2 linked regions of the Beijerinckia sp. 28-YEA-48 genome follow. The protein of the gene in region 1 interacts with the protein of each later gene in a pairwise test. Links are inferred from orthologs where the notes say so. Each region holds a gene or a part of one and is shown on either strand. Other genes may lie near its edges.

What was found. The genes of interacting proteins can lie anywhere in the genome.
Region 2: the proteins of ftsZ (region 1) and rlmN interact in binary tests that used the Escherichia coli proteins (3 or more experiments, as listed by UniProt). The link is inferred for Beijerinckia sp. 28-YEA-48 from one-to-one orthologs.

Annotation. Positions count from the first base shown.
Region 1 is NZ_FNSI01000001.1:103,435-106,513, forward strand. What follows is about bases 182-3,079. They hold ftsZ (cell division protein FtsZ), read left to right. Parts: upstream 182-703; coding sequence 704-2,455; downstream 2,456-3,079. Other genes in these bases: ftsA (cell division protein FtsA), read left to right, coding at 182-612; lpxC (UDP-3-O-acyl-N-acetylglucosamine deacetylase), read left to right, coding at 2,835-3,079. In the rest of the region: more of ftsA, read left to right, coding at 1-181. UniProt on the Escherichia coli protein: Essential cell division protein that forms a contractile ring structure (Z ring) at the future cell division site. The regulation of the ring assembly controls the timing and the location of cell division.
Region 2 is NZ_FNSI01000001.1:4,808,008-4,811,039, reverse strand. Bases 133-2,983 are described here. They hold rlmN (dual-specificity RNA methyltransferase RlmN), read right to left. Parts: upstream 2,243-2,983; coding sequence 1,022-2,242; downstream 133-1,021. Other genes in these bases: BLW50_RS22475 (MOSC domain-containing protein), read right to left, coding at 2,670-2,983; BLW50_RS22480 (DUF1330 domain-containing protein), read right to left, coding at 2,278-2,589. Outside these bases: more of BLW50_RS22475, read right to left, coding at 2,984-3,032.

The DNA of each region.
Region 1 (3,079 bases):
ACGACGTCGATGGCGGTGTTCGCCGGCGGCCGGATGGTGCATATCGATGCGGTCGCCGTGGGCGGCAATCACGTCACCATGGATATCGCGCGCGGCCTGACCATGCGTCTGGCCGATAGCGAGCGTCTCAAGACCTATTACGGCTCCTGCATTCCCTCGCCGTCGGACGAGCGTGAGGTTATCGCCGTCACGCACGTTGGCGAGGATGCCGATCATCCGACCCATATGCCGAAGTCGCAGCTGGTGCGGATCATCAAGCCGCGGGTCGAGGAAATTCTCGAACTGGTGCGCGACCGGCTGGCTGCGGCAGGATTTGCCGGGCAGGCCGGCCACGGTGTTGTGCTGACTGGCGGTGCGAGCCAGCTGACAGGTTTGCCTGAATTGGCGCGGCGGTTGATGCCCGGCCAGATCAGGCTCGGTCGCCCGCTTGGCGTACAGGGGCTTCCGGCGTCCGCCGACAATCCAGCCTTCTCGGCTGCTGTCGGCATGCTCGTCTATCCGCAGGTTTCGGGCATCGAACATTTTGAACCGCGTGTTCGCGGTCTGATGCAGATGACGGGAACGGACGGCTACATCGGCAATGTGGTGAATTGGTTGCGGAAGAATTTCTGAACGATCGGGAAGCGGGGCGGCAGCCGCTTTTCGGAATGAAGCAGATCAGGTGAAACCCGGGCGCGCGTCGTCCAACTAAAGTGAGGCCAATATGTCTATCAATCTCAAGGCGCCCGAACTGAGGGAACTGAAGCCCCGTATCATGGTGTGCGGCATCGGCGGCGCGGGCGGCAATGCCGTCAACAACATGATCACGTCGGGCCTGTGCGGTGTCGATTTCATCGTCGCCAACACGGATGCGCAGGCGCTCACAGCCTCGCGCGCCGAACGCATCATTCAGATGGGCTTGCAGGTGACCGAAGGCCTCGGCGCCGGTTCGCATCCGGAAGTCGGTCGCGCGGCCGCCGAAGAAGCGATCGACGAAATCCGCGATCATCTCGCTGGCGCCCACATGGTGTTCGTCACCGGCGGCATGGGTGGTGGCACGGGCACAGGCGCTGCGCCGGTGATCGCGCGCTGTGCCCGTGAAATGGGCATCCTCACTGTTGGCGTGGTCACCAAGCCGTTCCAGTTCGAAGGCCAGCGCCGCATGCGCACGGCCGATGGCGGCATCACCGAACTGCAGAAGTCGGTCGATACGCTGATCGTCATTCCGAACCAGAACCTGTTCCGTGTCGCCAACGAACGCACCACATTCGCTGATGCGTTCGCCATGGCTGACCAGGTGCTCTATTCGGGTGTCGCCTGCATCACCGACCTGATGGTCAAGGAAGGCCTCATCAACCTCGATTTCGCCGACGTGCGCGCTGTCATGCGCGACATGGGCAAGGCGATGATGGGCACCGGCGAATCCTCCGGCGAAAAGCGCGCCATTCAGGCGGCCGAGGCGGCGATCTCCAATCCGCTCCTCGACGAAACCTCGATGCGCGGCGCCCGTGGCCTGTTGATCTCGATCACCGGCGGCAACGACCTGACGCTGTATGAAGTCGACGAAGCGGCGAGCCGTATCCGTCAGGAAGTCGACGAGGATGCCAACATCATCCTGGGCGCGACCTTCGATGAATCGCTCGATGGCATCGTGCGGGTTTCTGTCGTGGCGACCGGCATCGATCAGCCGATCGGCGCGCGCGACGTCAACCCTGGCGAGCAGCGGGTGCAGGAAGTCGCCCAGAAGCTGCGCCAGCAGGCTGCTGCCCGTCAGGACAGCGGGACCATGCAGCAGGCGCCGATCGAAATCGTGACTTCGCCCGTGCCGCAGCCGGTCCATGTGCCGGCTCCGGCTCCGGTCATGCAGGCCGCGCCTGTTCAGACCATGCCGCAGGAAGTTGCGCTTGAAGCGCTGCGCCTGCGCGCGGCCGCGGTTCTGGCCGAGCGCGACGCCCTGGTGGCCGCCGTTCAGCCGGTTGCCCAGCCCGTTGCGCATCAGGCGCCGCAGGCTCAGTACCAGCCGCAGGCCTATGCGGAACCGGCGGAGGAGGCTTTCATGCCGCCGGCCGCCATCCGCCCGGCACGCATGCCGCGGGTCGAGGAACTGCCGCAGCCGGTCCAGGACCAGATCCGGGCCCATCGCGAAGGGCAGCCGAATCAGTATGAAAGCCGTCGTCGCGGCCTGCTTGAGCGGATTGCGGCCTTTGGCCTTAACCGTAACGAGGAGCCTGCTGCGCCGCAGCAGCTCCAGGCCCAGCCGCAGGCGCGTCCGGCCCCCGTGGCCCCGGTCGCGATCGCTCCGGCGGCGCAGCGTCAGCCTTCGCAAGTACATGCTGAATACGCCAAGCGCCCGCAGGCGGTGGCTCGCCCGCCGCAGGCCCAACTCGACCTGCACGGTCGGGTCACGCCACAGGCGCGGCTGAACGATGACGATCAGTTCGAAATTCCGGCTTTTCTGCGCCGCCAGGCCAACTGACCGAAACGAATCGTAAGGTTGAAAAAGAGAGCCCGGCGCGGATTCGCGCCGGGCTCTTAATTATTTGAAATGTAAAGTGATTCTTGTGGCAATATTTCCTCAATAAGATCGGTTTATTTGTAACAGAGCGTTAGAAAGCGTGATTTTGATATGGCGTTTAGGACGCGTATTTTGACGATCGAAGTTGGGCAGCGGTTTGTCTTTGCTTTTGTCCAGCTTGAGGTCGCCGACATGGTGGCGTCGAACGCGGTGTAACGCGAAGAGGTTCGTGCCGTGAGCTCGGCGGTGTTGGTCGCATCCGACAGGTAAAGTCGGGGCGGCGGCGATCTGATCGAAATTGTGGCCGTGAGTGAAGGCCATCAGGGGTCATCGGGATTTAATGCTCTATTCTCGCCAGACGACTTTGCGCGACAGCGCCGTATTTTGCGGTGCGGGCGTCCATTCTAATGCGCCGGTACGCATGGTGCTTCACCCGTCTGATGCAGATACGGGCATCGTCTTTCTGCGCCGTAACGAGGGCGGGGCGGAAAAGTTCGTTCCCGCGCTCTGGTCCAATGTCAGCAAGACCGAGCTTTGCACCGTTGTCGGCCAAGGGCCGGCTGCCAGCGTTTCGACGGTTGAACA
Region 2 (3,032 bases), 4.7 Mb from region 1 along the record:
CCTGTCGTAGCCACCGTGCAGGGTGAACGCCCAGTCCGGCGAATAGCGATAGGTGAGCGACGAATAGAGACCGGCCGAAACCAACCCCGCCCCGGCGCGTGGGGCGCATAGACCGGATTGGCGAGGAAGTCGGTCGCCGTGACACCAAAGCGCGAGCGCATCGAACGGCCATCGGCGAAGTTGAAGCGCGGGCCGATGGCGAAAGTGAACTGCTGCCAGCGCGTCACCCAGTCCGCGCCCAGAAGGGCGACGAACCCATCCTCGCCGCGAAAGCCGCGGCGGATTTCAAGACGGGCGCGCAGCGTATCGGGCACCAGCCAGATCTGTCCGAACAGGCCAGGCTCCAACGTCCAGCGCACGTTGTGCACGCCCCACAATTCGCGATTGCCTTGATCGTAGCGACCGCCGCGATAGGCAACGACTGGGCCCGCGCTGACACCACCGCTCGAAAAGGCCGCGAAGCTGATGTTGTCATCGGGCGATGACCATTCCGGCGCTTCGCCCGGACGGCGAAACGACACGGTGGGAAAAGCGATGAAACTGTAATTGTCGGAACCGGTGAAGCGCGGCGAGACGAAAGTCTTGGCATTCACCGTGATCAACCAGCCATAGGGCGAGAAGAACGATGGCGCGGCCGGTTCGGGCATCGGCGCTGACAAGGGCGCCGACATCGGCATGGGTGCTGCGACATAGCGCGGCGCCGGTCGATAGACGGGACGCGGCGCCGCATGATGATGCCGGCGCACGGTGGGATGCGGCCTTTTCTTCGTCGTCTTGTGCAGATGACGATGCCGCTCTTGATGTCGCTCCTGGCGCGGCGCGGCTTCGACGGTGTTGATCAGAAAGGCGGGCAGGACAACAGCAGACGCCGCGAAAACAGCGATGGGCAAACGCAAACGCATGGACAATCCGATTCAAATGAACAGCAACGATCAATGAATCGACAGATAGGCCGTTTACGTTAATGCGAGCCAAAGCAACATGGCTAACAAAACATGAAAGCCATTTTAGGACGCTGTTTTCATTTGGATTCGGGATGACTTTCGTCATCAGCTTCGATCATGCGGGCGCGCGCCCGCAGCTTCTCGGTCTCGCTCTTCAACTGGCCGCAGGCAGCCAGGATGTCGCGGCCGCGCGGCGTGCGCACCGGGCTGGCATAGCCGGCATTGAAGACGATGTCGGAGAATTGCTCGATCGTATCCCAGTCCGAACACTCATATTTCGTGCCCGGCCATGGATTGAATGGAATGAGATTGATCTTGGCCGGAATGCCCTTGAGCAGCCGCACCAGTTCTTTCGCCTCGGCGCGGGAATCGTTGACGCCCTTCAGCATCACATATTCGAAGGTGATGCGGCGTGCGTTCGATAGCCCCGGATAATTGCGGCAGGCGTCGAGCAGATCCTTGATCGGATATTTCTTGTTGAGCGGCACCAGCGTGTTGCGCAGATCATCGCGCACCGCATGCAGTGAGATCGCCAATGCGGTGCCATTGGCTTCGCCCAACGGTCCGATCTGCGGCACGACGCCGGAGGTGGACACCGTCACGCGCCGCTTCGACAGCGACAGGCCTTCGCCATCGGTGAGCACCGAAATCGCCGCGGTGACATTGTCGAAATTATAGAGCGGCTCGCCCATGCCCATGAAGACGATGTTGGAGACGGCGCGCACGCCTTCGCCCGAGGGGATGAAGCCATTGGTCGGCGGCGTCTGGCCGGGAAAATCGCCGAGCATGTCGCGCGCCACCACCACCTGCACGGCGATTTCTTCGGCGCTCAGATTGCGCACCAGTTTCTGCGTGCCCGTGTGGCAGAACGTACAGGTGAGCGTGCAGCCAACCTGGCTCGACACGCACAAGGTGCCGCGATCGCTCTCGGGAATGTAGACGCACTCGACTTCCGCGCCCTTATCCTTGGCATCGACAGGATCGAGGCGGATGAGCCATTTGCGCGTGCCGTCGCTCGACACCTGTTCGGCGACGACCTGCGGCCGCGTCAACGAATAATGCTCGGTCAGGAGGGCGCGCAGCGGCTTGCCGATGTTGAGCATGGCGGCGAAGTCCCGCGCGCCATGGAAATAGATCCACTGCCAGAGCTGGCCGACGCGCATGCGGATCTCACGTTCCGGCACGTCGACGGCGCGCAGCGCCTCACCAAGACGCGCGCGCGTCATACCAACAAGCGACGGCAAAGCCCGCGCTGGCGCGGGGCTGATGTCGGATCGCAAATCGGTCTGCGCTGTCATCGTCTCGTTCATCATTCCAACCATTTCACATCACCTCAGGACATATAGCCCTCGGCAACAATCAGATCGCCCATGCTGGCATTGTCCCGCAACGCCCTGGCCGCCGCATATTCCGGCGAGTGGTAACAGGCGAGCGCCGTCTCGTAATCCTTGAACTCGAGAACGACGGTTCGAGCCCGGAACCGGCCTTCCAGCGTCTCCGTCTTACCGCCGCGCACCAGAAACTTGGCCCCGTATTTCTCGAAGGCCACGGCATTGGCCGCTATATAGTCCTTATAGGCGGCCGGGTCAGTCACATCGACGGTCCCGATCCAATATCCCTTTGCGGGCAAACCCTTGTCCGACATGCGCCACCCTGTTTCAGGCCGAAATCGGCAATTTCGACCCCAGGCATAGCGCCTTTCGGCGATTTTCGCATCCGCAGTCGCTAAACCGGCTCCAGCTTCCTGGGCTCGCCTTGCGGCAATTCGACGGCAATCGCATCCCCGGGCCGCACTTCGCCGCCGGTGAGCACAATCGCCATGACGCCGGTTTTGCGGATGAGGCCGCCGTCCGCATCGCGGCCGAGCACCGCCTTCATCAGGCCCGGCTGAAACTTATCGATCTGGCCGCAGGGATTGCGCAGGCCGGTCACTTCAACCACCGCTTCGTCGCCGAGCCTGAGCCGCGCGCCCTGCGGCAGCGACAACAGATCGACGCCCCGCGTCGTAACATTCTCGCCCATATCGCCGGCAGCCACGCTAAAGCCGGCCGCCTGCAATTCCTCGAACAGTTCAGCGTGCATCAGATG